2 regions of the [Pantoea] beijingensis genome follow, and region 2 is predicted to be linked to the other one. Evidence: predicted binding sites of a transcription regulator. Region 2 holds the regulator's gene; the other holds the start of a gene.
The links. Region 2 encodes PurR, which represses purine synthesis genes. Its sites were predicted from a motif close to CANGCAAACGTTTGCNTG; they were not measured.
Positions count from the first base shown of each region.

Region 1: tusA (sulfurtransferase TusA) is a predicted target of PurR. The motif match lies at 1,922-1,939, and genes of this name have one in related genera.

Region 1 covers NZ_CP071409.1:259,360-274,347, forward strand. The annotation lists gene iolE (myo-inosose-2 dehydratase) at 1-110, shown strand, start outside; gene J1C60_RS01110 (DcrB family lipoprotein) at 282-830, opposite strand; gene J1C60_RS01115 (7-cyano-7-deazaguanine/7-aminomethyl-7-deazaguanine transporter) at 1,032-1,697, opposite strand; gene tusA (sulfurtransferase TusA) at 2,077-2,328, shown strand; gene J1C60_RS01125 (zinc/cadmium/mercury/lead-transporting ATPase) at 2,368-4,656, opposite strand; gene J1C60_RS01130 (lysoplasmalogenase) at 4,782-5,408, opposite strand; gene J1C60_RS01135 (DUF2500 domain-containing protein) at 5,744-6,109, shown strand; gene J1C60_RS01140 (DUF1145 family protein) at 6,160-6,429, opposite strand; gene rsmD (16S rRNA (guanine(966)-N(2))-methyltransferase) at 6,419-7,024, opposite strand; gene ftsY (signal recognition particle-docking protein FtsY) at 7,324-8,874, shown strand; gene ftsE (cell division ATP-binding protein FtsE) at 8,880-9,548, shown strand; gene ftsX (permease-like cell division protein FtsX) at 9,538-10,527, shown strand; gene rpoH (RNA polymerase sigma factor RpoH) at 10,801-11,655, shown strand; gene panM (aspartate 1-decarboxylase autocleavage activator PanM) at 12,034-12,432, opposite strand; gene J1C60_RS01175 (branched-chain amino acid ABC transporter substrate-binding protein) at 12,918-14,033, shown strand; gene livH (high-affinity branched-chain amino acid ABC transporter permease LivH) at 14,266-14,988, shown strand, end outside.
Region 2 covers NZ_CP071409.1:2,138,765-2,153,752, reverse strand. The annotation lists gene punC (purine nucleoside transporter PunC) at 1-1,064, opposite strand, end outside; gene punR (DNA-binding transcriptional activator PunR) at 1,182-2,087, shown strand; gene purR (HTH-type transcriptional repressor PurR) at 2,123-3,148, opposite strand; gene cydH (cytochrome bd-I oxidase subunit CydH) at 3,507-3,596, shown strand; gene J1C60_RS09650 (C40 family peptidase) at 3,739-4,518, opposite strand; gene J1C60_RS09645 (Grx4 family monothiol glutaredoxin) at 4,981-5,319, shown strand; gene rnt (ribonuclease T) at 5,366-6,031, opposite strand; gene gloA (lactoylglutathione lyase) at 6,157-6,564, opposite strand; gene nemA (alkene reductase) at 6,826-7,926, opposite strand; gene J1C60_RS09625 (TetR/AcrR family transcriptional regulator) at 7,984-8,577, opposite strand; gene eptA (phosphoethanolamine transferase EptA) at 8,624-10,255, opposite strand; gene J1C60_RS09615 (DUF1289 domain-containing protein) at 10,527-10,766, shown strand; gene J1C60_RS09610 (aldo/keto reductase) at 10,840-11,736, shown strand; gene sodC (superoxide dismutase family protein) at 12,052-12,573, shown strand; gene J1C60_RS09600 (FUSC family protein) at 12,578-14,599, opposite strand; gene J1C60_RS09595 (efflux RND transporter periplasmic adaptor subunit) at 14,608-14,988, opposite strand, start outside.

The DNA of each region.
Region 1 (14,988 bases), 1.9 Mb from region 2:
GCTATCAGGGATGGATGGTGGTTGAAGCCGAGCAGGATCCAACACTGGCAAACCCGTTTGAATATGCACTGAAGGCACGCAGATATATCCGTGAAACGGCAGGTTTGTAATGACAGAATATTTAAGCTGTAGCTTGATGTATAGCGAGTATATATACCCTAAATAATTCGATCTGCAGGGCGGCGATAAGCCCGGATATCCCCCGGAACGTACCTGGGTAAGTTTCCGGGAGATATTATGCACAACCAACAATGCCGCAGCGTGAAGTATAAGGGGTGGGATTACTTCAGCGTGATGGTATTAATAATACTCTCCGCCTCGGTCTGGGCCTGCTGTTGATTATCCGCAGGTAATGAAATTTGCAGCGTTAGCAACTTGCCATCGACCTTCCCTAATACTACGGAAGACCAGGCGGATTGGTTATTCGCGGAAATCACAGTATCCAACTGCTGTAAGGTCTGGCCTTTTAGCTCAATTGATTTATTACTCACCACCTGTAACTGAGGATCGCGATTGCGCTGTTGCTCCTCAAGCCGTTTTGCCAGCACGTCCAGGCTTTCATTCGTGGCATCACCACCAATCACGATAACCGCGCGTTGACCTGACTCATCGGCATAAACGTGCATATTGTTAGCCTGGTTACCCAGCTTGCCACTCTTATCTGACATTCCGGCAGGAAGATTGAAGTTAAGCTTACCATCAAGCAGGCTAATAGCCTGTGCGGCCTGGCTGCTGGTATCACTGGCGGTAGCATTATCATTTTTTCCGTCACAAGCGGCCAAACCTACCACCAATAAGCCTACTCCGATATATTTCACTAAGTTACGCATCAGGTTCCCTTTTATTACTCGCGTACGCGTCTTTGACCGCCATACTGCTTGAATTATTTAGGGTATATACAAACTGAATCAGTCAGCAAAAGCAACCCGATTACTGTCACAGGATACGAAATTGCCGGATTCTAATGATAACTAAAACCGCGGCTGCCGACTGTCATACCCGCTTAAGAATCATTACCTGAGTTACGCTGCTTAACTGAAATGAAGTTGGGTATTACGGGATGGCTCAGCCAGCCGTCTTAGGGCTGCATTGAGTAATACACCATAAGCTGGCAGAAAGAAAATCATGCAAATCAGCACCTTGAAACTGTAATCTACCAGGGCGATCTCCACCCAGTTTTGCGCCATAAACAGATCGCTACTCTTATAGAACGCAATAAAGAAGAACACGAGCGTATCGCTAATGTTGCCGAGGAACATCGCCGCGGCAGGAGCTACCCACCAGCGCGCTTTCTGACGTAACCGGTTAAACACATATACATCAAGAATTTGGCCTAGTGCATAAGCCATAAAACTGGCACAGGCGATGCGGGCGACAAAAATATTCATCCCTTCTATTGCGGAGAATCCCTGCCACTCTCCCTGGTAAAACAACGCGGAGAGCACATAAGAGATGAACAGCGCTGGCACCATCACCATCAGAATAATACGGCGTGCCAGAGTTGCGCCAAAGATACGGACGGTGAGATCGGTCGCAAGAAAGATAAAGGGAAAGCTGAACGCACCCCAGGTCGTATGAAAACCCAGTATAGAGATAGGTAATTGCACCAGATAGTTACTGGAGCTGATGACCAGCACGTGAAACAGTGATAGCCAGATCAGCGCATGCATGCGCTGATGAGAAGTAAAGTGGATCATATGTCGCCTTTTTAGTGGTGGGGTGAGGGAACCCAAATTGATATATACCCTGTCATTCACGCCATGGCGTGATGGACAGTCTGTCATCCCCGGTAGCATTGATATTGCGGCGATGTCAGGGGAGAGCATGCGATTGGCAAACTCACGACCATACGTATGACGGGCATAGATAATAATCGGGCGGCATCTTACCGCGTTATGTTTTCAATGCAATGGTTAATTTTAACGCAAACGTTAACGTTGATGGGCATCACTTGCTTAAGCGGCTTGCAGGGGTAAAATAAGCGGCGATAAAGACTTGTCATACTTCAGGCAGTATGGGCTTTGGTCAGCAACGTGACTATTTAGAGTCTGGTTTTTCACTTTACCCGAGAATGTTATGAGCGATAGATTCGCTAACCCCGATCAAACTCTGGACGCGCAGGGACTTCGTTGCCCTGAACCCGTAATGATGGTACGTAAAACGGTTCGCCATATGAATGTCGGTGAAACGCTGTTGATAATTGCTGACGATCCGGCGACAACGCGTGATATTCCCGGTTTTTGTCGCTTTATGGAACATACGCTGGTTGCACAATTAACCGATGCTCTTCCTTATAAATATTTGCTGAAAAAAGGGGTTACTCCCTGAGAATTCACGGGCTGTGTGCCCGTGAATCTTGCTGCGGATTTAACGCTTACGCAGTAAGCGCAGCGCATTGGCCGTAACCAATGCCGTCGCACCTGAATCAGCCAGCACCGCCAGCCATAAACCCGTGATCCCGGCCAGCGTAGTGATCAGAAATATGCCCTTCAATCCCAGTGCAATTGCGATATTTTGACGAATATTGGCATGAGTCGCACGTGACAGTCTGACCATTGCCACCAGGCCAGCCAGACGATTATGCGTCAGTGCCGCATCGGCGGTTTCCAGTGCAACATCGGTACCGCTGCCCATCGCAATGCCTATAGTGGCCGCTTTCATGGCGGGTGCATCATTGATGCCATCTCCGACCATTGCCACAGGCTGCTTCTGAGTTAACTCTCTGACTGCCAACACCTTATCTTCGGGCAGCAGACTGGCGCGGAAGGTTATGCCCAGCTCACTGGCGATGGCCGCAGCAGCAAGAGGGTTATCTCCGGTTAACATCACACCCTCAATACCCAATGCTTGAAGCGCGGCAATGGCCTGGCGCGCATCAGCACGCAGGCTATCGCGCAGGGCAATGAGCGCAATAGGTTGCCGTTCTTCCACGAGCACAACGGCGGTTTTTCCGGTAGCTTCCAGTTCAGCGACTTGTATTCGCTGCGTGTCCGTGAGCTGTGCAAGTTTTGACGGTGCGCTAAGTAACAAAAGACGGCCCGCGACTTTGGCTTCGACGCCGATACCCGCCAGTGTACGTTGCTCCTCCGCAACGGGGATGGGTAAATTCAGGTGCCCCGCTCGTGCCAGAATAGCGCGCGCAAGTGGATGCGACGAGCCGGTTTCAACTGCTGCGGCTTTGAGCAGCAGCATCTCCGTCGTTTCACCGACCAGTGAAATCACGTCAGTCACCACCGGTTTCCCTTCGGTAAGCGTCCCGGTTTTGTCAAAGGCAAAGGTACGAACTGCTCCCAGGCTTTCCAGTGCTGCACCGCCTTTAATCAGAGCGCCCTGCCGTGTGGCTGCCGCCAAACCAGAGGTGATTGCTGCTGGTGTGGAGATCACTAAGGCACATGGGCAACCAATCAATAGCAGTGTCAGCCCCTTATAGATCCAGGGCTGCCAGGCCGCAGCGAATAACAGGGGAGGGATCACGATAACCAGCAGCGACAGTGCCATGATCGCCGGGGTATAAAAGCGGCTAAAGCGATCGAGGAATCGCTCAATTGGTGCACGGCGCGCATCGGCCTCTTCAATCAGATGCAGTATGCGATCTATCGCACTTTCTCCGGCCCGCGAAACAACCTCCATACGTACCAGACGATCAACACTGGTACAGCCTGCGGCGACAGTTTCACCCACGAGTCGTTCAACCGGGACTGATTCGCCGGTTAACGCGCTTTGATCGAAACTGGCCGGGAGAGAAAGCAGTTTGGCATCAGCAGGTAAACGGGCACCGGCAGCCACTTCGATGATGTCGCCAGGCGATAACTCATCGACAGAAACCGTTTCACGCCGTTCCCCGTGTAGACGCGTTGCTTCCTCAGGTTTCAGCGCCATCAATGCTGTAACACCACGCCTTGCCCGATTGGCAGCAAATGATTCTAAACGTTCGCCGATCAGGAATAGCAGCAGAACCATCGCGGCCTCGGCTGTGGCACCGATAAATAGCGCGCCGATTGCCGCGATACTCATTAAGGTTTCAATCGCAAAGGGAGAACCGCTGCGAATTAATGTCAGTGCCTGGCGGCCAACGGGGTATAGGCCAATTAAGGTGGTAGCAATAAATGCCAGTTTGCCGCTGCTTACATCGATCATGCTGATTAGCCAACTGGCCAGCATTAGCAGCCCGAGCAGAATAATGGCACGATTCTCCTGCCAGTGGCTGGCCTCCGAAACGGCGCGGCTTGACTGCTGACGATGAAGGGAAAAACCAATTTGTCTGACCGATTTTTCGATCTGTTCTTGTATGTCGCTGGTCGCGATGACCTGTAACTTTTCGGTGGCAAAAATCACTCGAGCCTGCTTTATCTGTTCGAGTTTATTCAGAGTATTTTCTATTTTACGGGCGCAACTTGGGCAATCCATCCCACTGATCTTCCAACTGAAGCGTTCACCGGCAGGGGATCGGTCATCGTCGTCAGGGGAGTCATCAGATGGCGTCGTGGTCGCCGAGCAGCAGGAAGCTTCAACGACGGTGGGGGCGGCAATAGATGAAATAGATGAAATAGTTGGAATAGCCGTAATTGCCTTGATCACAGGACGGCGTGGGGCAGTACATCCAGGTTGTTTTGCGGTGTGGTTGTGACCGCAGCCGCAGGAAGTGTGTTGATGCATAAAGCCTCCTGAAGAGTGATTGCGCAGGCCGATTTGGCCGGCGATATCGCTATCCTACACTCTGGAGCTGACTCCAGAGTCAAGGATTAAATACGACATTATCTCAACGGAGAAATAGTGGCTATTTACATATAAAGAGAACGAACAATCATAAAGTGGCCAGCAAAATAAAAGGCAGCCACAATGGCGCGTTCGGCGTTAAACCTGTGGCGATACTGGCCGAAAAGCCAGACGATATTAGCCAGTAGCAGGCAAGTTGCACCGATAAAGAGTGAAAAACTGTAATCGGTTGGGCGGAAATAATATTGTTCTGCTGCCAGCCAGACCATCACCAATGTCATGCCGATAAAGGTACAGATTGGCCAGCGTAGATCTTCCAGGCGTGTCCACAATGTGGCGATAACCACGGCTCCGACGACTAACAGCAGTAGCGGAATCGGCCAGAAGAAACTCAGTGTCATATGGCCGGTGAAGCTGATGGTATAGAGTAAATGCGACAGAAAGAACGCGCCGATGGCGTAAAGCAACCGCTGTTTAGGTAACAGGGTGAGCGCATCTCCAATCAGTGTCGCCAGTAGACCAAGCAGAATAAAATAGTCCGTGGTATTCAATACCGGGGCTTGCCATGCCCAGGCCAGTAACAGTAAAAGAGTCACGGGTTTGAACACCCAACGTTGCCAGTGTGGACCACGATAAGATGCATCAACATAAAGCCAACCGGAAAAGAACACAGCAAGGAACGACCACAGCATAAATTTTTCCTATGTAGGACTCGCTAAGCTGTCATTTGTACTGGATACAGTGCTAAGAACCTTCACGCCAAGTGCTACGCACCGGTTTCTTACCTGCCCGTCGTAAAACTGACCAGCGTTGCCAGAGACCTGTATTGATAAATTCCATCTACATTGTCGATACCAGTTTAGATTATGCTCCGGCGATGTGACAATGCTCGCGCTGTGGTTGTATGCTTGCCGAGGTCTGTTTCTTATCTTATACCCTTATATATTAAGTCGCCGGTTGACGAGGCGATCCTGAATGCAAACTGGACGATGTGTGGGTATAAAGCCATTTGGGGAGAAGAGTCGCTATGAGCAAGCCACCATTACTGCTTTTTATTGTTTTGGCTTTTATCGCTATTCTGGCGACCCGTCAGTTTATTAAGCAGCGCCGTGAAGTGGCGGTAAATAATGCATCACCTATTCGCACGTTACCGGCTGAAGTCAAAACCAAACGAGAATTTCCTGCGCCAAACCGCCGCTCGCGTCAGCGTGAAGTGATAGCGGGTGAAGCGATGCGTTATGAAGCCTGGTTTCATCCGCTAAACGGTGCCGGTGATTTCAAACTGGCGCTGAACGCCAGCGATTACCACCAAATGGATAAAGGCGTGAAGGGCGAACTGAAGATACAAGGATCGCGTTTTATCAGTTTTATTGCGTATGGTGCGGACCAATAATTGATATCCGTCCGTATGGCGCATGTGTGACGTCAAATGGACGGATAGTACTATTGTTTAGGGTAGTGCTTCTTTTGCCAGGCCAGCAGCTCGAAAACGCCAAAGAAGAAAATTTTCGCTTGGGTCAGACCGCTGAGCTTTGGTGCATCTTTGGGCTGGGTAGCCCGTAGTAGAACCAGCTGTAAGCCATGCATGATTGCCATAAAAAAAAGCGCGACATTCACAAAATAGGTTAATGGTTTGGGAAACGGTTGTACTACATTAAGCAATAAGAACGCCCAGACGCACAGCATTAATAATCGTCCCAGGTTAAGCAACATCATCTTTCTCCTTGATAAGGGCATGGCGTACGAACAGACGATATGCCACCTGTCCGGCAATCTTCTCGCGATGTAACTGCCAGTTAGCCGGCACCGGAGGTAAACCCGTTTCTACTTCGCTCTCGACGTAAATCAGCGCATCATCTGCCAGCCAGCCTTGGCTCTCCAGCAAAAGCACCGTTTGTTCTAATAATCCCTTGCGAAACGGGGGATCGATAAAAACAATATTGTAAGGTTCGCCGCGTTTATCCAACCAGCTTAACGCATTGGTGTTGATAACCCGCCCATTCGTCGTTCCGAGGGTGGCAAGATTTTTTTCAAGTTGTTGTGCAACCGGACGTTCAAGCTCCAGCATTGTCGCGGATGCGGCATGACGGGATAACGCTTCCAACGCCAGCGCGCCGCTGCCTGCGAAGCAATCCAGGCAGCGTGCCAACTGAATATCAGGGGCTAACCAGTTAAACAGAGTTTCACGCACGCGATCGGTTGTTGGGCGCAAACCCGTACTGTCAGGTACCGGCAACTTTCGGCCTCGCCATTGCCCACCAATAATACGGATCTGCCCGGTGGCATTACTGCGGGGTTTTTTAATCATGTCATTTACAACTCGTTATAATTTTTTGTGAGGCCTGATACGGCAAGCTATTTTGCTTATCATGTTGTTCCAGGGCAAGCCTCAATTATTCTGAGGCTCCCGTTATCACTGACGCTGCCTTTGCCTTGGCGACTGCCGTACAGATGCGGCATGGGCGCAGGCCGTGCGGGAGCGCGTTGAAGGGGGCTGGTGTGGCACTGCGCGGAAAGTGTTAGACTAACGCATTCATCATCAAACTATTTTCGCAAACCACACGCGTTGGCGTGTGGAGTTTAGCCATCGAGGAGTGTGGTCGCACAATGGCAAAAGATAAAAAACGTGGCTTTTTTTCCTGGTTGGGCTTTGGGCGCGACGAACAGGCATCACCGCAGGATGAACAAAAAGAGACGTTAGAAGATGTAGAGTCTTCCGCTGACAGTGCATCGGATGCCGCAACGCTCACGCAATCCGATACCGAATCATCATCGTCTGAACAGCTGGCTGAAGAGATCGTTAGCATCACGGAAACTGTCGCCCATCAAGAAGCGCATGATCTCGCAGTAACTCATCAGGTTGAGACGGATAAGTCGTTGCCAGAAACGCGTTCTGACGCCGGTGATCCTACACCGATCGATGAAGATGTTTCACCTGAAGCGATCGCTGTCATCAATGAAGAGACCGGTGAAGCAGAGCAGAAACCAGAAATCGAACAGCTTGCTGATTCGGAGCCAACTGCTGCCCATGCTGATGAGGTGCGCACAGATCCATTACCGGATGAGACTCGGATAGCGGAGAGATCGGAATACGATGTTGGGCAATCTGGTGAGCTGACGGCGGAAATCGTCGCCGAAATGGAATCTGAGCCAGAAGTGGTGGAGATGGACGATGTGCCTGAAGAGGTCATTGAACCTGAACCTGAACCCGTAATGCTGGAACAGGAGCGTCCAACGAAAGAGGGATTTTTCGCCCGTCTGAAACGTAGTCTGGTCAAAACGCGTCAGAATCTGGGTTCAGGATTTATCGGATTGTTTCGCGGCAAGAAGATCGATGACGATCTTTTTGAAGAGCTGGAAGAACAGTTGCTGATTGCCGATGTTGGGGGAGAAACCACACGTCGCATCATAACTAACCTCACGCAGCAGGCGAACCGCAAGCAACTACGTGATGCTGAGGCGTTATACGGTCTGCTGAAAGCGGAAATGTCAGAGATTCTGGCAAACGTTGACGCTCCTCTGGATGTGAGTGGTAAGAAACCGTTTGTTATCCTGATGGTGGGGGTTAACGGTGTCGGTAAAACCACCACCATTGGGAAGTTAGCGCGTCAGTATCAGGCTGAAGGTAAAAGTGTGATGCTGGCTGCGGGGGATACCTTCCGTGCAGCTGCAGTTGAGCAGCTTCAGGTTTGGGGGCAGCGCAATAATATCCCTGTGGTGGCGCAACATACCGGCGCTGATTCTGCTTCGGTAATTTTTGATGCGATTCAGGCCGCAAGAGCGCGTGGCGTTGATGTCTTGATTGCGGATACTGCAGGGCGTTTGCAGAACAAATCGCATTTGATGGAAGAGCTGAAAAAGATTACCCGCGTGATGAAAAAACTGGATGAAAATGCGCCGCATGAAGTGATGCTAACCATCGACGCCAGCACGGGACAGAACGCAATCAGCCAGACCAAGCTTTTCCATGAAGCCGTGGGTTTGACGGGGATCACCCTAACCAAACTGGATGGGACGGCGAAAGGCGGCGTGATCTTCTCCGTGGCCGATCGATTCAGCATCCCGATTCGCTATATTGGTGTAGGCGAAGGTATTGAGGATTTACGGCCATTTAAGGCCGACGATTTTATTGAGGCACTTTTTGCCCGAGAGGACTAATTAGGATGATTCGCTTTGAAGAGGTCAGTAAGGCTTATCTCGGCGGCCGACAAGCGCTTCAGGGGGTAGATTTCCATCTGCGCCCGGGACAGATGTCGTTTCTGACCGGGCATTCCGGGGCAGGGAAAAGTACCTTGCTGAAGCTAATTTGTGGCATTGAACGCCCGAGCGCAGGCCATATCTGGTTCGGTGGCCATGATATTAGCCGCCTGAAAAGTCGTGAAGTCCCGTTTCTGCGGCGCCAGATTGGGATGATTTTTCAGGATCACCACCTGTTGATGGATCGTTCGGTTTACGACAATGTGGCGATCCCACTGATTATTGCGGGTGCTAGCGGTGAAGATATTCGTCGTCGCGTTTCGGCAGCGCTGGATAAGGTGGGTTTGCTCGACAAAGCGAAAAATTTCCCGATCCAGCTCTCGGGAGGAGAGCAGCAGCGCGTAGGTATTGCGCGTGCCGTGGTGAATAAGCCAGCTGTTCTGCTGGCTGATGAACCGACCGGTAACCTTGATGATGCCCTATCGGAAGATATCTTACGGCTGTTTGAAGAATTTAACCGGGTTGGCGTAACGGTTTTAATGGCTACCCACGATATGGGCCTGATTGCACGGCGTAATTACCGTGTGATGTCGCTTAATCAGGGAAGGCTGCACGGAGGCCATCATGGTGAATAAACGCAACAAGCGTACGGCAGCGCCTGCACCTAAGACGAAACAGCTCTCTAAAAGCAAAGCGTTGAAAGGTGGCTGGCAGGAGCAGTGGCGCTATGCCTTACGCGGGACGTTATCGGATATGTGGCGTCAGCCGTTGGCAACCTTATTAACGGTGATGGTGATTGCCATTTCCTTAACCTTGCCAAGCGTCTGCTATATGGTATGGAAAAACGTCAGCCAGGCGGCAGAGCAATGGTATCCGGCCCCGCAGTTGACGGTTTATCTCAGTAAAACACTGGATGATACCGCGGCTGAAAACGTCATTGCTGTGCTGAAAAAAGAGGACGGCGTGGATACCGTCAACTATTTATCGCGTGAAGAAGCGATGGGAGAGTTTCGTAACTGGTCCGGTTTTGGTGGCGCACTGGACATGCTGGAGCAGAACCCTTTGCCGGCAGTGGCGATTATTACCCCGAAGCTAAACTTTCAAAATTCCACTACAATGCAGAGCCTGCGTGATCGGGTGGCGAAGGTTGATGGTGTGGATGAAGTTCGCATGGATGACAGCTGGTTTGCCCGTTTGGCCGCCTTGACCGGTTTGGTGGGACAAGTGGCGGCAATGATCGGCGTGTTGATGATCATCGCGGTATTTCTTGTGATAGGTAACAGCGTTCGCCTCAGTATTTTTGCTCGTCGGGACACCATCAACGTGCAGAAATTAATTGGTGCTACCGATGGCTTTATCCTGCGTCCATTTTTATATGGCGGAGCGCTACTTGGTTTTAGTGGCGCACTGCTATCGCTGCTGCTTTCTGAGGTGCTGGTGTTCCGGCTGGAGTCAGTTGTTACGCAGGTGGCTTCGGTGTTTGGCACCACGTTTAATCTGAGTGGATTATCCTGGGATGAGAGCCTGCTGCTGCTACTGATTGCTGCGATGATTGGCTGGATAGCGGCGTGGTTGGCTACGGTACAACATTTACGTCGATTTACGCCTCAGTAACCCACAGCAATGTTTTTTTGGTATAATGTTCCTCTGCTGCGTGAAGATGTGCTGCAGAGGAGCGTTCCTCCGGTTCCCCCGCCTGCGTCACATCATTTGTCTCACGAATCTGCATGCTGTGTGTAAAATATCCACAGAAAAAATGAACTTGTGGATAACTTTGCCGTCAAACTAGCACAGATTGCTTTCGATTTCCGCGAGCAATTCACGTAGTGTAGTGAGTTGCGCCAGGGAATCGCGCGGCAACAACGTAAAATATATGAGAGGGTTTGAATGACCAAAGAAATGCAAACTTTAGCGATTGCTCCTTTAGGTAACCTTGAGTCGTACATTCGGGCTGCCAATGTTTGGCCGATGTTGTCGGCAGAAGAGGAAAAGGCGCTTGCTGAACGGCTGCATTACCAGGGCGATCTGGATGCGGCTAAGACGCTGATCCTGTCTCACCTACGCTTTGTTGTTCATGTCGCTCGTAACTATTCAGGCTACGGCTTACCGCAGGCGGATTTGATTCAGGAAGGTAACATTGGTCTGATGAAAGCCGTGCGTCGCTTCAATCCTGAGGTTGGGGTGCGTCTGGTCTCCTTTGCCGTACACTGGATTAAGGCCGAGATCCACGAATATGTACTGCGCAACTGGCGTATCGTGAAAGTCGCGACCACCAAGGCTCAGCGTAAACTGTTCTTTAATCTGCGTAAAACCAAGCAGCGTTTGGGCTGGTTTAACCAGGATGAAGTTGAAATGGTGGCGCGTGAGCTGGGTGTTACCAGTAAAGATGTGCGCGAGATGGAATCGCGGATGGCCGCGCAGGATATGACATTTGATCCAACGCCGGACGATGAGGGCGAAGGTCGCTCTGTGGCTCCGATGCTGTATCTGCAGGATAAATCCTCTGATTTTGCCGATGGCATTGAAGAAGATAACTGGGAAAACCATGCGGCAGATAAGCTGAGTGACGCGATGCAGGGACTCGACGAGCGCAGTCAGCATATTATTCGTGCGCGCTGGTTGGACGATGACAATAAAACGACGCTGCAGGAGTTGGCCGATCAATACGGCGTTTCCGCAGAGCGTGTGCGTCAGTTAGAAAAAAATGCCATGAAAAAATTACGTATGGCGATTGAAGCCTGATCAACTGACATTGATCTTCACGCGTGACACGCGATGAGATAAGAATCCGGAAACGAAAGTGTCCGGATTTTTTTTGCCTGTTATCACGGGAGAAGTTCGCGGTCAGGGGCATAGCGGCCTGACCGTCTCAGGTTTTAGTGATGGTTTCGCTCCTGCCCAACACGTCCTCTCGCCGGGTCCATGCGGCTCGTCCTCAAAGCGTTCAGCACAAGCGGCATGGATGGCGACAAAAACACCGGGCGTGATTTTTGAACCGTACTGTTGCTGGCCACTGAAGGGGTAAGCCCCAGGAATGAGGCTTATAATCGCGAACGGTGCGTCAGGAAAGCAGCATTTTCAAAGGAACAAACCTGCGTAGCGGGCGAGAAGGCTGCCAACTCAGCTTTCGCGCTGATAATGCCAGCTAGCGTTTTGCGCCGTAAAGCCGCAGGCCTGCATAAAGGCCGCAATTACGTCAGCTTCTGCATCGCCATCATCAGTTATCCGCCATTGCGTCACTTGTGGGTTTTGCGCCAGCACCTCTTCCAGAAGATATTGCCCCACGCCACGGCGTCGTGTGACTTCTCTGACCTGCAGATCATACATCTTCCCTCTACTCCCGGTAATCTCGACGCACACTGCTGCCAGTAAACGATCGTTAAAGCGAGCAGCGAACAGGCGATGCTGGTCATCAAGGGCGTTTGCAAGTTGCCATATCTGTTTTTTCGGCCAGATCTTGCCGAGATCGATAACGTCCTGAGTGCTAAATTGTTGCAATCGTATGATGGTCAGTTTCATGGGATTATTTTGGATAAAGGGAAAGGTGCATTGTAGCGAATTTTCTCCGGCATATTTCAAACAACAGGTTGGTGGATAGCTTTGTTTCCCGATTGTTCCGGTTATTTTTACCTGAATTATCCAGAAAATATGCACGCAGGAGCGCATAACATCTTCTGTAATAAAATGGGCGATCTGTTCTGGTTTTCTTTATTTCACCGCACGAAGCCGGATAAATAGATTTATTTAGCAGCATAACACGCTAGTTATCTGGTTGTTATGCCACCGTTATGACCAGAGGATTATCCTGTCTGTAACGTGAGTTTCTGAATGTGTCAGTTGATTTACAGAAGAAAATTCCTGTTTAATAAACTGAAAATAAAGCCTTATTTATAAAAAGTGCCAGCTTGTGACTTAACTCATTCTTACTTAAGAGATTTTGTTGCAAAGTCAGGCAGTAAATGATTTGCAAACACACAACAGAAAATACAGATGGGGAAGTTCGGATGAAAATGAGTCAAGGTAGCGCTTTTCTGGCGGGTTGTGTTGCGCTGGTGATGAGCCATGCGGTAGTGGCAAAAGAGATCAAAGTTGCCATTGTCGGTGCCATGTCTGGCCCGGTTGCGCAATACGGTGATATGGAGTTTACCGGCGCGAAACAAGCGATTTCTGACATCAATGCCAAAGGCGGCGTCAATGGGGATACATTGGTCGGCGTTGAATACGATGATGCCTGCGATCCAAAACAAGCGGTTGCCGTTGCCAACAAAGTGATAAACGATGGCATTCGGTATGTTATCGGCCACCTTTGCTCCTCTTCAACCCAGCCAGCCTCTGATATCTATGAAGATGAAGGCGTAATCATGATTACCCCCGCGGCCACTAATGCCGATCTGACGACCCGCGGTTACAACATGATTATGCGCACCACGGGCCTGGATTCCGATCAGGGACCGACCGCCGCCAAATATATCCTCAGCGCAATCAAACCTCAGCGTATTGCGATCGTCCATGATAAACAGCAGTACGGTGAAGGCCTGGCGCGTTCTGTGCAAGAGAGCCTGAAAGCTGCCGGCGGCAACGTTGTGATGTTTGAAGGGGTTACCGCAGGCGATAAAGATTTCTCCACGCTGGTGGCGCGCCTGAAAAAAGAGAACGTTGATTTTGTTTATTTTGGCGGTTACTACCCGGAAATGGGGCAAATTCTGCGTCAGGCCCGTGCTGCCGGTATGCAAACACAATTTATGGGACCAGAAGGTGTGGGTAACTCCTCACTCTCGAATATTGCCGGTGCGGCCTCAGAGGGAATGTACGTTACTCTGCCAAAACGCTATGACCAGGTACCCGCAAACAAAGCTATCGTTGACGCACTGAAGGCGAAGAAAGCCGATTCAGCCGGGCCTTTCGTCTGGACAACCTACGCTGCGTTGCAGTCGCTGGCGACTGGCATGACGCGCAGTAAAAGCGAAGAGCCGGAAGATATTGTGAAAAATCTTAAGGAAGGTCAGCCGGTTCCAACTGTGATGGGCGATTTGAGCTGGGATGAGAAGGGCGATTTGAAAGGCTTCGAATTTGGTGTGTTTAAATGGCATGCGGATGGCACCTCAACCACTGTGCAATAACCCCGGCTATTCTCCTTGCCATCAGGTTACGGGCAGTACGGGTGACTTTCGCGTGGATTTGCATGCCTGAGTACTGTGACTGCCTGTAATCAACAGTCCGGAGCTCTATCTCAGGCAATCGTTGCGTTGAGTACGCACCTGAGAGTTAACGCTTAGGGGAGCGACGCCTGGTGCCTCTGCATCAGGCGCTTTGTTTTCCGGCCGCCAGCGGAAAGTTTTAAGGGTTCAAAGTATGTCCGAGCAGTTTCTCTATTTCATCCAGCAGATGTTCAACGGTGTGACGTTGGGCAGTACCTATGCGCTGATCGCTATCGGCTATACGATGGTTTACGGCATTATCGGCATGATTAATTTCGCCCACGGCGAGGTTTATATGATTGGCAGCTACGTCTCTTTTATTGTCATCGCTGCGTTGATGATGATGGGAATTGATGTGGGCTGGATACTCATCGGGGCTGGTTTCATTGTGGCGATCGTGATCGCCAGCGCCTATGGCTGGAGTATCGAGCGGGTTGCCTACCGGCCGGTGCGCTCTTCCAAACGCCTTATTGCACTGATATCCGCCATTGGTATGTCTATTTTTCTGCAAAACTATGTCAGCCTGACGCAAGGTTCACGCGATCTGGCGCTGCCCAATTTAATGACCGGCCAGTGGACGCTGGGCGAGAGTAATGGTTTTGCTGCCACCCTTTCTGCGATGCAGATCGTCATCTGGGTGGTGACCTTTCTTGCAATGCTTGCTTTAACGCTGTTTATCCGTTACTCCCGCATGGGACGTGCATGCCGCGCCTGCGCCGAAGATCTGAAAATGGCCAGCTTACTGGGGATTAATACCGATCGTGTTATCTCTCTGACCTTCGTGATCGGTGCGGCCATGGCGGCGGTGGCGGGGGTTCTGCTGGGTCAATTCTATGGTGTCATCAACCCTTATATTGGTTTTATGGCAGGAATGAAA
Region 2 (14,988 bases):
GATGAAACCGCGAGGCTTGCAAAGAAACACAGTCCCAGTTGCAGCATATTTTGCAAGGCTGCTGCTTTACCGGTTGCCTTTGGAAAAGGTAATAGGGCGTTGGCGACTACGATCGGGTAAATAGCACCATTTGCCATCGCCATCCCACAAAAAGGAATTAAGAGTGCGCTCAACGTAACGATGCCGGATAGCGCGACCAAAAAAATTGCCGTAATACTGATAGCATAACCCAGCAGTAACCAGGGCAGGATGGTTTTCCCGTCAACATGATTAAGCAGTGTGCGACAGCCAAATCCACCAATCAGAAATGCGATCGTTTGCGGAACGTAACTCAGGCCAATATCGCCCGGTGTCAGGCCAAGATTGGCCAAAATAAATGGCGACCCTGTTAGCCAGGCAAAAAAACTGGCAGAGCAGGCGGCATAAATCAGCACATTGCCGCTGTAAGGACGAGACTGTAATAGTGTGAAGAAACTGACCTTCTCCTGAGCATTATTATGTACTGTACTGGCGGTTTTGGTTTGCAGACGTAGTGTTGGAATGAATAACGCTATCGCAATGACGAACAGGGCAACAAAAATAGCGCGCCAGCTAAAATGGTTCAAAAGCCATGCACCCAACAAGGGTGCCAGTGCTGGAGAAAGGGCGACCAGCGGCATAATCGTAGCAAAAACGCGATTTGCCTGAGTGCCGCTATAGCGATCAACAACCAGTGCTTGCCAGCTCACTGCGGCCGAACAAACACCTATCGCTTGAACAAAACGCAGCGCTAATAACAGTGGCGCGCTTTCAACCCACAACATGCCCGCGCAGCCGACCGCAAACAGGCTCAGGCCCATTAACAATACTGGCTTACGCCCAATACGGTCCGATAAGGGCCCCCACACCAACTGAGCACAGGCAAAACCGGCCAGAAATATACTCAGGCTGGCGCTAATAGCCCCCGGATTGGTCTGGAGATCTTGTTGCATGGCGCCAAAGGCGGGAAGGTACATATCGGTAGCAAGAAATCCCAGCATGCTCAGCACGGCCAGGTAAATAAGGAAACCTTTCGACTTGATCATTAAACAGCTCTTTTTATATAGCAGGTGATTTTAACGCGGCTGAGTGTAAACGCGTGCCATACACGTTGTGAAACGCTAATATTTGCGTCTTGTTATCAAAATAATTGAAGGCAAATTGTGTGGTCTGAACATTCCCTTGAAGTGGTCGACGCTGTAGCGCGCACCGGCAGTTTTAGTGCAGCAGCGAATGAGCTACACCGTGTACCTTCAGCGGTAAGCTATACCGTGCGTCAGTTGGAAGAGTGGCTGGCGGTTAGCCTTTTTGAGCGCCGTCACCGCGATGTTATTCTGACGGATGCTGGTCGTCTTTTTATTCATGAAGGGCGAGGTGTTATCAAAAAAATGCTTGCCACCCGCAGACAGTGCCAACAGGTCGCTAATGGTTGGCGGGGGCAGTTGAGTATTGCGGTCGACCGTATTGTTAAACCGCAACGAACCCGGCAGTTGGTCCTTGATTTTTACCGTTTTTTTCCAGATATGGAGTTGCACGTTTCGTCTGAAGTGTTCAATGGCGTGTGGGATGCGTTAGCGGATGGCCGCGTCGACGTCGCTATTGGCGCGACGCAGGCGATTCCCGTGGGTGGGCGATTTGCTTTTCGCGACATGGGGGCGGTGAACTGGCGCTGCGTTGTAAAAGCAGGACATCCGCTGACGCGGCATTCAGGTGCCGTTGAGGATGACCGGATACGAGAGTGGCCATCGTTGGTACTGGAAGACACTTCCCGTGCGTTACCAAAACGGACGACCTGGACGCTGGACAATCAGCGACGACTGGTTACGCCCGACTGGGAAACTGCTTTTGATTGTTTGCTGGCGGGATTCTGTGTGGGTATGGTGCCAGGGCATTTTGCCGCGCCGTTAATAGCATCTGGAGCACTAAGTGAATTATCGCTGCCGGAAAGCTTCCCTGACAGCCCTTGCTGCGTGAGTTGGGCTGAGCAGAGTATGTCGCCGGCATTAAGCTGGCTACTGGATTATCTGGGAAGCAGTGAAACGATGAATGAAGAGTGGCTACGCGAGTGATACCGGGCGTTGCCCGGACCTGCATTCACAAACTCTTAGCGGCGGTAATCTCTGAAAGGACCATCGATTACCGAACGACGTTCTATCAGAGAAGGATGGACTTCAATTGTCTGCGGCTCTTCGCGTTTACTGGTAATTCGGTCCAGTAGCATTTCAAAGGCAGTTTCACCAAGCTGCACCTTCGGCTGGTGAACGGTAGTTAGCGCAGGGGTGAAGTAGCGAGCGTTACGCACGTTATCATACCCGATCACCGAAATATCCTGCGGAACCCGCAGCCCCATCTCATCGGCGGCACAAATCGCGCCCATTGCCATAATATCACCGCCACAGAATATGGCAGTTGGTCGGTTCTTTTGCGATAAAATTTGCTGCATTGCACGGTATCCGGATTCAGGCTCAAAATCTCCCTGAACGATCCACTCCTCGCGGACGGTAATATTGGCTTCAGCCAGCGCCTTCAGGAATCCTGCGTGCCGACCGCCGCCGGTATTGCGCTCCAACTGGCCTGGAATGGCTCCGATGTCCCGATGTCCCCGGTCAATCAGATAGCGTCCTGCCAGATAACCTCCGGAAAAGGCGTTATCGACGACTGTGTCGGTAAAGTCGCCGCGTGACATTCCCCAATCCATAACGACCATCGGAATGTTGCGATTCTCTTCCAGCATCTTCAGCAAATCATCGGGATATTCTGAGCACATGACCAGCAGTCCATCCACGCGCTTTTGCGCCATCATGGAAAGATAGGCGCGCTGTTTCTGCAAGTTGTTATGCGCATTGCCTAAAATCAGCGTATAGCCTTTATCAAAACAGCAATTTTCTACAGCTTCGATAATTTCAGCAAAATAGGGCGCTTCACTAGAGGTTGCCAACAGTCCAATTGATTTGGTGTGATTAACCTTGAGGCTGCGTGCAACGGCACTAGGAGAATAGTGTAACGCTTTGATTGCTGCCCATACTGCTTCCCGCGTGTCTTCCGCGACAAAGCGTGTTTTGTTGATGACATGAGAAACCGTGGTGGTGGAGACTCCCGCACGCTTTGCCACATCTTTAATTGTTGCCATTAAAATGCTACCCCTGCGCTTATCATAATTTGTTGATAAGCTTGATGTTAAACGTTTGCGTCCGCATCACCATTACCGACGGCAGTCGTTTATTCATTGCTGTCTGAATGACGTCGGGAAGGTAATTGACGTCTTGAGATACGGCCAGTGATGCGACGTTGCAGTCGTTGCGCAACGAAAAAAAGGAATTCTATCAAGGCTGTGAACAGAAAACGAGATTTTTACCTGCCATGTCAGGAAAATCTGTTCACCGCTATTGGTTGTCGTCATAATTCATGTTGTGAGATAGGATGTCTCTGACATTCAGATCGTGTTGCCAGTTAGTTTATCGACAGAATCTTATTTAAGGAGGTGTAATATGTGTACTAACCTGAAGTTATCGCTGATGACCACCGTTGGCGCATTGCTGATGATTATTGCGTTTAGCCTGGTGGCGGTAATGCATTAATCACAGATGCATAAGTATGAGGAAGGGGGGAGACAACGGAAAATGCTGATGGCCTCTCTTTCTCTGGTTATTGCTCGATTCGGAAAGTTGCGCAACACTGGTGGACATTACTACTGCGGTTCAAGACGTAAGACACACCACGTTAACGGATAGTTTTGGGCGTCATCACGCGCCTGGCCCCTACATAATGTCGTTGCCAGTAATCATCGCCAAGCGCGCTTATCTGTATGTCTTTGCCGGTGCGCGGAGACTGGATAAACTTGCCGTTACCGAGATAAACTCCAACGTGATCCGCTGCCCCACGATTATTAATCCGAAAAAAGACTAAATCGCCTTTTTCCAACGCTTCGCGATTTATCGTTGCAGCGTCACGTAAGTGGTACATTTCATTAGCGGTGCGTGGAATTTTAAACTTCACCAGGTCTTTATAGGCATACCAGACTAAACCGCTGCAATCAAAACCGGTATGGGGCGATGTACCTCCCCAAAGATAGGGCTTCCCGAGCTGACCCATTAATTTATTCATCGCGGTTTCACGCGCTTTCTGATAGCGCACCCGGTGAGCGGTACTGAGAGTCAATGAGCCATTCTCTGTCAGAGTTGGTGCTTTGGATGCGATTTTGCGTTGTTTACCATAATGCCTTATCAGTGGCTTCTTACCGGAGATGACGTGGGGCGTGGCAACGGCTGCAGTTTGTAGCGAAGGCTTTTTCTTTAGCTTTACTTTCTGAATCGAGGCTGTACGTGCTTTTTTAGGCGACGTTTTAACCTGGCGTCTTTTGCGCCGCTCATCTTCACGCGGGCTGCTTTTATCCACTTTTTTATGCTGATTTGCGGTAACAGAAGCATGTGGCGATGCGTGCGCCATATTAAAGAACAACTGTGCAAATGCCAGCATAAAGAGTGTGATGAGTAAACGCATGATCCCGCAACAGGTTATGCTCTCGTCGCATCAGAGAGCGGCTTAATAAAATTCTGCCCAACAAAAGCAGCGCCGATGAAAGATTCTAATCTAATTGATTTATAAAAGGTAAGGTCTTTTTTGCTTAAAACGTGGATTAGCGCAATCCGGTTTATAAATAAACATTATCAGTCGCTTATCTCGCCACTATTATGACGAAATGTTACTACTTAAAAAACGGTCAACCGTGCATTCCGCCAGCCGGATTGTTAGCCGTTTACATTCTCGCGAAGGTAACAGCACGCGATAAAGATTTAAGATATAGCCTTATCTACCAGTGATTATTTGGGCACAGTTGTTATTCTAGTCTATGTTTTTGGCATAATGGGCTCAAACTGGGCAATTATGATGAAAATGTCGTTTTCAGGTGATGCCGAGTATCGCTACAATAAATAGACACGAAGTAACGTATTAAGGAAGGCAATTATGAGTACTGTTGAAAAAATTCAGCGCCAGATCGCAGAAAACCCAATCCTGCTTTACATGAAAGGCTCGCCAAAGCTGCCAAGCTGTGGGTTCTCTGCGCAGACGGTTCAGGCTCTCTCTGCCTGTGGCGAACGCTTTGCCTACGTGGATATCCTGCAAAATCCGGACATCCGCGCCGAGCTGCCAAAGTATGCTAACTGGCCAACGTTCCCACAACTGTGGGTTGATGGCGAGTTAGTTGGTGGCTGCGATATCGTCATTCAGATGTATCAGGCGGGGGAATTACAGCAGCTGATTAAAGAAACAGCGGCTAAATATCCCGCTGAAGAAAACTAATCACTGAGAATAAGGGCGGATTCCCGCCCTTATTTACACATCTGTGTTAGCTATCGACTTCCTGATCGTGCGCCTCTGCGGGCACTAAAGGCCAACCCCCTAAGCGTTTCCAGCGATTGACCAGCTCACAAAAAAGATCGGCCGTTTGCTGCGTGTCATAAAGTGCAGAGTGTGCCTGGGTGCTATCGAAAGAGATCCCCGCGGCGATACATGCTTTTGCCAACACTGTTTGACCAACAACCAGCCCGCTAAGTGCGGCAGTATCAAAAGTGACAAATGGGTGGAAAGGATTACGTTTCAGGCTGGCCCGTTCTGCGGCGGCATTCATAAAACTAAGATCGAATGTCGCGTTATGCGCCACCATAATGGCGCGATTGCAGCCTTTATCCTTAATCCCTTTGCGCACCAGTTTGAAAATAGCGTGCAGTGCCTCATATTCACTCACCGCACCGCGCAATGGGTTATGGGGATCAATGCCGTTGAAGGCGAGTGCCTCCGGTTGAAGAATTGCTCCCTCAAATGGCGCTACGTGGAAATGGAGCGTCTCATCTTTCTCCAGCCAGCCGTTTTCATCCATTTTTAAAGTGACGGCAGCAATTTCCAATAGCGCATCTGTTTTTGCATTAAAACCTGCGGTTTCAACATCAATAACTACCGGATAAAAACCGCGAAAGCGATCGCTCAGGGTATTCAATTCTTTCAATTCAGACATCAGGATCTCGTCGACGGGAAAATGCAGCGCATAGTATGGCAAATTTCAGGGAGGGATGCAGCCGGGGAGATGTTCAAGAGAGCGCCATACACATACAGGCACTCTCACACACCCCCCTGCGGCAATTAATTACCGAGGCCGTGGTCTGCCTGTTTATTTTCAATCAGCTCAATTTTATAGCCGTCAGGATCTTCAACGAACGCGATAATGGTTGTGCCGCCTTTTACCGGACCTGCTTCGCGAGAAACCGTGCCGCCATCTTTACGAATACGCTCGCAGGTTGCGGCAACATCATCAACGCCTAACGCAATATGTCCATAGGCGTTACCGAGATCATATTCATTAACGCCCCAGTTATACGTCAGCTCAAGGACGGCACCTTCGCTCTCATCAGTGAATCCAACAAAAGCCAGCGTATATTTATATTCGGTGTTTTCACTGGTACGCAGCAGCCTCATTCCCAGTACCTTGGTATAAAAATCGATTGAACGTTGCAGATCGCCAACACGTAGCATGGTGTGAAGTAAGCGCATAAATTCCTCATCCAGTTAAGAGCTGTCATCAGACAGCAGAAAAAACGTACTCAGTATATACCCAAAATATTCAAAGAGCAGGGCGCACCGCTTCCGGGTGCAGACAGATATTTTGCAAGTCACGCCATTACCTTTTACTCAGGTTGTCCTATCGTTCGCGTTTGACTTACGTTCGAAAGTTTACTGAGCGGATGTCACAGGAATAATCATGTGACATCCGGCAGCGCTAATTTACTGCCGTCGAGTACGATTATCCCACGCTTATAAGGTGGGGTAATCGGTATAGCCTTCCGCACCGCCGCCATGAAAAGTTTCTGGTTTGGGGGTGTTTAATGGCGCATTTTGCCTCAGACGTTCAACCAGGTCCGGGTTAGAGATAAAGTTACGGCCAAAAGCCACGGCATCGATCAGACCTTGTTGAATCAATGTTTCTGCCTTGTCTGCCGTATAGGCACCTGAACCCACAATTACCCCGGGATAAACCGCCCTGATAGCTTTGCGGAATGACTCCGTATAGGCCGGGCCTCCCATCCAGTCAGGTTCAGAAATGTGTAGATAGGCGAGGTTGCGTTTGGCCAGCTCGGCAATGTAATACAGCGCAGCCCCTTCCTGATCTTCACCGTTGTCCAGACCATTGAATGGACCCAGAGGGGATATACGGATGCCAATTCGCTCGGCGGTCCAGCCAGCAATGGCAGCATCAAGCACTTCAAGTGCAAAACGTGTGCGGTTTTCGATGCTGCCACCGTATTCGTCGTCACGTTGGTTAGTTGACGGCGATAAGAATTGATGAACCAGATAGCCGTGCGCTGAGTGTAGCTCCATCAAATCAAAATTGGCTTCACGTGCATTAATTGCTGACTGTCCAAAGTCTTTCACAATTTCCGCAATTTCTGCTTTATCCAGTGCCCGAGGCGAGGAGGTGGATACACGAATGGTAAGACCATTTTCATCCCGCAGGGAAGTTCGGGTATCTGCTGAGAGAACGGCTGAAGGGGCAACAGGGGCTTTACCTTCGGGTTGCAGGCTGCTGTGGGAAATGCGGCCGGTATGCCATAGCTGAACACAACTGCGCCCGCCAGCCTGATGAATACCGGCGTTAATGTGCTTCCACGCAGCAATCTGCTCTGGGGTATGCAAGCCTGGCGCACCGGCATAACCTTTAGCCTGGAAAGAGATTTGGGTCGCTTCGGTAATAATCAAGCCTGCGGTAGCACGCTGACGATAATACTCGCCCATTAATGGCGTAGGGATATCACCGGGTTCAATGCTACGCAATCGTGTCAGCGGGGCCATAAAAATTCGGTTTGGAACGGTGATCGCGCCCACTTTAAGTGGGGTGAAAAGCTGAGTAATTTTCATAATAACCTTAATGATACCGTAGTAGACCGGTCGACTAGTTAATGTGTTTTTTTTGAATCAGACGTCAGGCAACATTTGTTGAATTACCGTAATAGCCTGTTTCAGTGGCGTGTTATCGCGGCGAATTTTAGCCTGCAGACTGGCGCCGAGCCAGAGTATATAAAGCATTTCGGCACAGTTTTCAGGCGAAGAAAATAGCGGAACTTGCTGTTCTTTAACTGCTCGATGCAGCGTCACTGATAACACAGCAATGATCGCTCTGGAACCTTTATCGAGTGCTACGCGCATAGATTCGGACAGATCGCAAACTTCTGCGGACAATTTGGCGGAAAGACAGGCATCCGCACAGTTGTTTTCGCCGAAGGAGTCATGTGCTCGCTGATAATAAGTGATGATGCGCTGGCGCGGATTAGCCATATCTTCTTCGAGAAATGCACGTATTGACTGAAGATAATGTGCGAAATAGTGCTCCAGCATGGCAACGCCAAAGGCTTCTTTAGAACGGTAGTAATGATAAAACGACCCTTTCGGCACACCGGCCACGCCCAGTAGTTCGCTTAATCCCATGCCGTTAAAACCACGCTGCAGACAAAGTTGCTCGGCGGTTAGTAGCAGATGCTCACAGGTATCATGGCGTGTCGTTTTATTCATGTGCCCAGCGTAATAGACCAGTCAGTCTAATGCAACCCCTGTTATTCTATGACCGGCAGGTCTTCATCATATCCAGCCCTGGCTGATATTCTTTTGTCTCCACATTCAGCATTCCCAGTAACGTATGAAAAAGGTTGTCCTGAGAAACATTGTCATGCTCCGCTTTTTGGCGTAAACACGCCGTGTTAACGCGATACGTACGGGTATAATCAGGCGACATCCAGAATAAAAAAGGAATATGTGTTTGCTGGCTGGGGGCGAAGACGTATGGCGTACCGTGCAGATAGATGCCATGTTCACCCAGAGACTCACCATGATCGGAGAGATACACCAACGCAACGTTAAATCTATCGCTATAAGCTTTCAACATCTTGATGGTGTCGCTCAGCATCGAATCGGTATACAGCAATGAGTTATCATAAGTATTTACCAATGCCTGAGGCGTGCAATCCTGGATCTGATTCGTGTCACAGGTGGGGGTAAATTTGCGCATGTCTGGAGGATAGCGCAAATAATAAGCCGGGCCGTGGCTGCCCATTTGATGTAGAACGATGAGGGTATCTTGCTTTACGCTATCGATATATTCGGGCAATCGATACAGCAGCATGCCGTCCTGACAATATCCCTTTTGACAAAATGCATTGGCCTGCCACTGCGTCATATCCGTGTGCGGGATACGGTCGCAGGCACCTTTACAGCCGCTGTCATTCTCTCGCCACAGCACGTTAATGCCCGCGTGTGAAAGGATATCAAGGACCCCTTCCTGATGAAGCGCAAGGTTGGCGTTATAATCATTGCGTGACATATTTGAGAACATGCAGGGCACAGAAACAGCAGTTTCTGTACCACAAGAGGTGGCATTTTTGTAATAGATCACCCCTTGTTCTTTTAATTGCGGATTGGTTTCACGTGAATAGCCGCCTAACGAAAAGTTCTCTGCTCGCCCGGTTTCACCCAGTACAAAGATCACCAGCGTTTTTTTCTTTTCCGCGACTGCCAGAGCCCCTTTTTTAGCATCGAGACCAATGGGAATTAAGGCTTGATCGCCCGCCAACCAACGCGTATTTATATAATGCCCTGTGCCACTGACTACGTTAACCGGTGTAATCATCTTTACCAGCCCGCGGTTATTCCGAATCATTGAGGCATAATCTTTATAAAAACAAGCGGCTATCAACAGCGCCACGGAGATCGCACAAACGGTGTACAGGGCTCGCGACACCAGCCGAAATAGCCATTTTTGAGGGTGCGCAATATTCACTAATGACACAATGAGGGCAGGAATGATGCCCATGATCAGCATCCACAAAAGATAGCGGTAGCTGAAGAGCGACGCGGCTTCCTGCATATTGGTTTCGAAGACGTTTTGCATCATATTGGCGTCAATGACGGCACCAAAACTGAACATGAAATAGTTCGCCGCCGCGCTGGCCAGTAGCAAGAGAACCAACAGCGGTTTACGCAACCATGGCAGCGATAAAACACTAACGATGATGATAAACGCGCAAAAAAGAACCAGTGGTACGGTGGCGGCAAACAGATAATCATGCAGATTGCGAAAGAGAATGACTTTCCATGCATGAATAATAAAAATACCGTTTGAGACGAGAGCGAAAAAAAGAGCAGTCCCTAGCGTGAATGTCTTTTCGTTACAGCGTAATTTAATCAAGGATGTCATAAACCAGGCAGGGTGATGGAGTGGACGTCAGCATAATGAAAAAAGCTTAGCTAAACCTTAATCTGGATTAAACACCGTGCGCCTGTTAATAGTGAGAGTAACCAGCGAGAGGTCGCCTACAGCAAAACCTATCAATGACGCTCGCTTTCTGGGAAATACGCAGATAATGAAGAGTTGACGTGGCTATTTTCACAAAATTGCTGCATCAGGGGTTGCGGCCAGGGAATAAGCACTATTCAATAAAGCCTGTTGATGTGTTTGAGGAAATCCGGTGGCCGAACAGCTTGAGTTTTTCCCGGTTCCCAGTCCGTGCCGGGGGATATGCCAGTCTGACGAGCGTGGCTATTGCCGCGGTTGCATGCGCAGTCGCGATGAGCGCTTTAACTGGATCAAATTCAGTGATGCACAAAAACGTGAGGTTTTGCGTTTGTGTCGTCAACGTTTTCAGCGTCTTCAGCGCGGTGGCAAAAACGCCGTGCAGGATGATCCGGACCAACCCTCACTATTCTGATATCAAATCTGCAACGTACCCTCAATAATAGATTCTTGTTCAACGGCTTATGGCCGATATGGAGAATAAAAACATGTTACAACGTTTATCAATTGCGCCGCAGGGCCCCATGTTCTCGCGACTGATTATGGGTTATTGGCGTTTGATGGAGTGGGGCATGACGCCGCAACAACTGGTGACCTTTATTGAACAGCATCTTGAGCTGGGTGTAACGACCGTCGATCATGCTGACATTTATGGTGATTACCAGTGTGAAGCCGAGTTTGGCAAAGCGTTGCGTCTTGCGCCAGCGTTGCGCCAGCGGCTTGAGCTCGTAACGAAATGCGGTATCGCGACCAAAGCCAACCCTGAGAACAAAATTGGTCATTACATTACCGAAAAATCACATATCATCGCCAGCGCTGAAAATTCCCTGCGTTATTTTAATACAGATTATCTCGATCTTTTACTGATCCACCGTCCCGACCCGCTGATGGATGCGGATGACGTGGCGGAAGCCTTTATTGAGCTACATCAGAGTGGCAAAGTTAAGCACCTGGGTGTGTCTAATTTTACACCGGGGCAGTTTTCACTACTGCAATCACGGTTACCGTTTGGCCTGGTGACGAATCAACTGGAAATTTCTCCACTGCATCAGCCGCTAATACTGGATGGTACGCTCGATCAGTGCCAACAGGCACGTATTAAGCCGATGGCGTGGTCCTGCCTTGGCGGAGGTCGGCTTTTTAGCGATGATGCTTACCAGCCGCTGCGTGACGAACTTAGCGCGGTAATGCAGGAGACGGGAGCGGACAATATTGAACAGGTAGTCTATGCGTGGGTCATGCGCCTGCCTTCCCAGCCGCTACCCATTATCGGCTCCGGCAAAATTGAACGCGTCCGTGCGGCATTGCGCTCAACGGAAATCAGCCTATCGCGGCAGCAATGGTTTCGCATCCGTAAAGCAGCCCTTGGTTATGATGTCCCCTGATACTCTGCAATAACACGGTTGTGGTCTGCGGCCAGGGACGGCAGGTACCCGCGAATAACCGCTTTTAAACCTAAAAAGTGAGCTTTAACGCAAAACTAACCTTTTATCCAGCAGGGCGTCGACATTACGTCCAGGCTTAAAGTCGCTTCTATCCGCTATTTTATTAGCTCTTCTGCCGTCGGATAGTGCGAAACCGCCGTGCTTGCTTTGTGCTTTAGTTTATTACGCGCTGTCCGCGTGCACATTGCCAGTAATAAAGACTTTCGGCGGGTAGGCTCTACGTAAACGATTTCGATAGCATTCAAAGGAGTTGGGATGAAAGGTTATGGTTTAGCAGCCGCTGCATTGCTGGTATGGGGCTCCGCGCAGGCCGCGAGTCAAATCGTTGAATTACATAGTGTAACCGAACAGGGTATCGGGCAGTCTCTCGGTAGCGTCAGGATTGATGAAACCGAGTATGGCCTGATGTTTACTCCGCATCTTAATTCGCTTCCCCCCGGCATTCATGGGTTTCACGTCCATGCGAAAGGGAGTTGCGAACCCGCGATGACCGACGGCAACATGACGGCAGCAGGGGCGGCGGGAGGACATTTCGACCCACAAAATAGTGGTAAGCATCTTGGCCCCTATCAGGATGGCCATGCAGGCGATCTTCCCGCACTATTTGTGACCTCAGATGGAATGGCAACCTATCCACTACTGGCTCCGCGCATCAAAAAACTGTCTGAAATCTCCAATAAAGCGTTAATGGTGCATGCGGGTGGTGATAATCACGCCGATCACCCCAAGCCTCTTGGCGGTGGCGGTGCGCGCTTCGCCTGCGGGGTTATCAAATAACGACTTAAGTACTGCTGGCTTGCGCGCTTGCTGGCAGCGCCTGCTTTAATTGTGATAATGAGCAGAACAGACGCCATAGTATGCCTGCCAGCTCCTGGGCACCGCTATCGTGTCCGGCGAGCAGGGCGTCAATCATGCTTTGTAGCGCATCAAGCGTTTCATCAAGTGATGAATGATGGACGCCGCGCTCGCTGATAATCTGGTGCAGTCCTCGCAGGCTGGCATCACGGATATTTGCCAACGCTGGCGACGTAGCGTGCCAGTCACGCAACTGCCAGACGATATGTGAGCAGTTAAGCAATACCACCCCCCAGCGCAGGAGCCAAACGCGGGCGTGCTCATCCCGGCTGTTATTTAACTGACTAATTCGGTGATAAATCTTTGACTCAAATCGGCTTTCGCTAAGCTGTGGTCGGCGTCCGAGCTGGTCAAGAAACTCGCGACGTAGCGCGCGGATATTGCGTCGACTTTTACGCTTATCTGAACTGGGGCGCAGAATTTGAAACGCCAGCCAGGCGAGCAAAACGCCACAGACCTTCGCCAGATTATCATTCAGGAAACTCTGATAGTCATAGACCGGAGGGTTGGTCACAGCCAGAAATGAGCCCATAAATACAATAAACTGTCCCCACAGGCCCGCCCGCGCTTTTTGCTGCAACTTAAACAGCTGTAGCGTGATTAACAGCGGAAAGAGCAGGATTAAAAACTGCCATAGCCGATCGATTTGAACCATCACGCCGAATTTCATCATAAAACTAAAAACTGAAAGCAGCAGAAGCGTTTTTAATAGTAGCGTTGTACTGCTAGTTGGCGAGGGTGCTGAAGAGTAAAGCACACAGCTGATGGCAGTGAGGGTAAGTGCGGAGCTGCCTGCATCCCACTGGGTGTTAATCCAGAAGGTACAGCCCAGGACAATGACGCAAAAAGTACGAAGCGCACTCCAACTGGCCTCTGCGCTATCGGTGTGGCGAGCCAGCGCGGCGACCGGCGGTGGCGAAAGACGCACAGTGGCATCAGCCCGGGAAAACTGACGTAGCCAGCGACTCAAATTAAGGTACATCCAGCAAAAATAACGCAGGCGATGCCAAAATGCGCGATGGCGGTAGTCACCCTCCACGCCCGGCGCGGCATTTTGTAAGATACGCGCCAGACGATACTTATCACAATCGCTGCGTGACAACTCGATCAGCAACTGTTGCAGGGCGCTGAACAGAACTTCAGGCGGGTCAGGCCAGTTCACAAGCATCCGGCGCAGGCTGGATATAACGCTGGTCAATCGCAATTGTTGATGCAGGATATAATTAAGCACATTGTTCTGCCGTCGGAATCGGTAGTGGCTCCAGAAGGCCTGAATACGCAGTAGGTTCATCGTCAGAATCTGGCTAATGACCTTTTCGTGCGCCGTGCGAATATTCTCGGTCGTCTCCTTTTGCAGTAACAAACTGGCGTGCTGCAGAATTTTCCCGTGCATATCGTTCAGCGAGGCGATCAGCGTCTCACCATCTGAGGTGCTTGGTAGCACCATCATCATAAAGCCACCGCAAAGAATCCCCGAAATGACTTCGCAAACGCGCGCCTGAGTAATTTCCCACAGGCTGCCAATATCCGTGACGTTAACCATGCTGAAAGCGATAATGGCAGCGGTATAACCGGAAAGCGAGAAAGCGTAAGCCACATTATTTTGATAGTGATTTGAAATCCAGGTACACAGCGCCAGCCACCCGGCGATAGTCAGGGTGAATAACCAGGGTTCATTGAGCGTGTGTCCGGCAATCAATAACGCCGCGCCCGCGCCCAGTAAGCTCCCGGCAATCCGCCCCAGACTCTTGCCTATCACACCACCTACTGTAGGAAAGCTAACAACCGCCGCGGAGGTCATTGCCCAGTAGGGCTCATCCAGATCGAGCGCGTAGGCGATACTTAATGCCAGGCACATGGCAATCGTGTTACGAAGGGCATAACGCCATTGGCCCCCGGTCGCTTTGAACCAGGGGAGCTGCTTCCATTCCAGCCAGTTGAGATTCATCGGCGCGACTACGGCAGGATAGTGACGGTGGCTGTTGTACCTGCAACCAGCGGCACAGCCTCAGGTACCTGCGTCAATGCAATGCGTACCGGTACGCGTTGGGCCAGGCGAACCCACGGAACATTCGGTTTGATATCAGGGACCAGACCGCTGTCCGTTTCTACACTTTGATCGTAAATTGCACGACCAATGCTTTCCACTTTCCCTTCCAGTCGCCGGTCGTTGCTGTACAAGACGATATCTGCTCTGGCACCCTGACGAATATGCCGTAGTTTGGTCTCTTCAAAGTAACCAACAATATAAAAGGAATGGCTATCAACCAACGCAAAAACTGGTGAACCGCTGGTTGCGTAGTTACCAGGACGCAGGGATAGATTGGTTATCCAGCC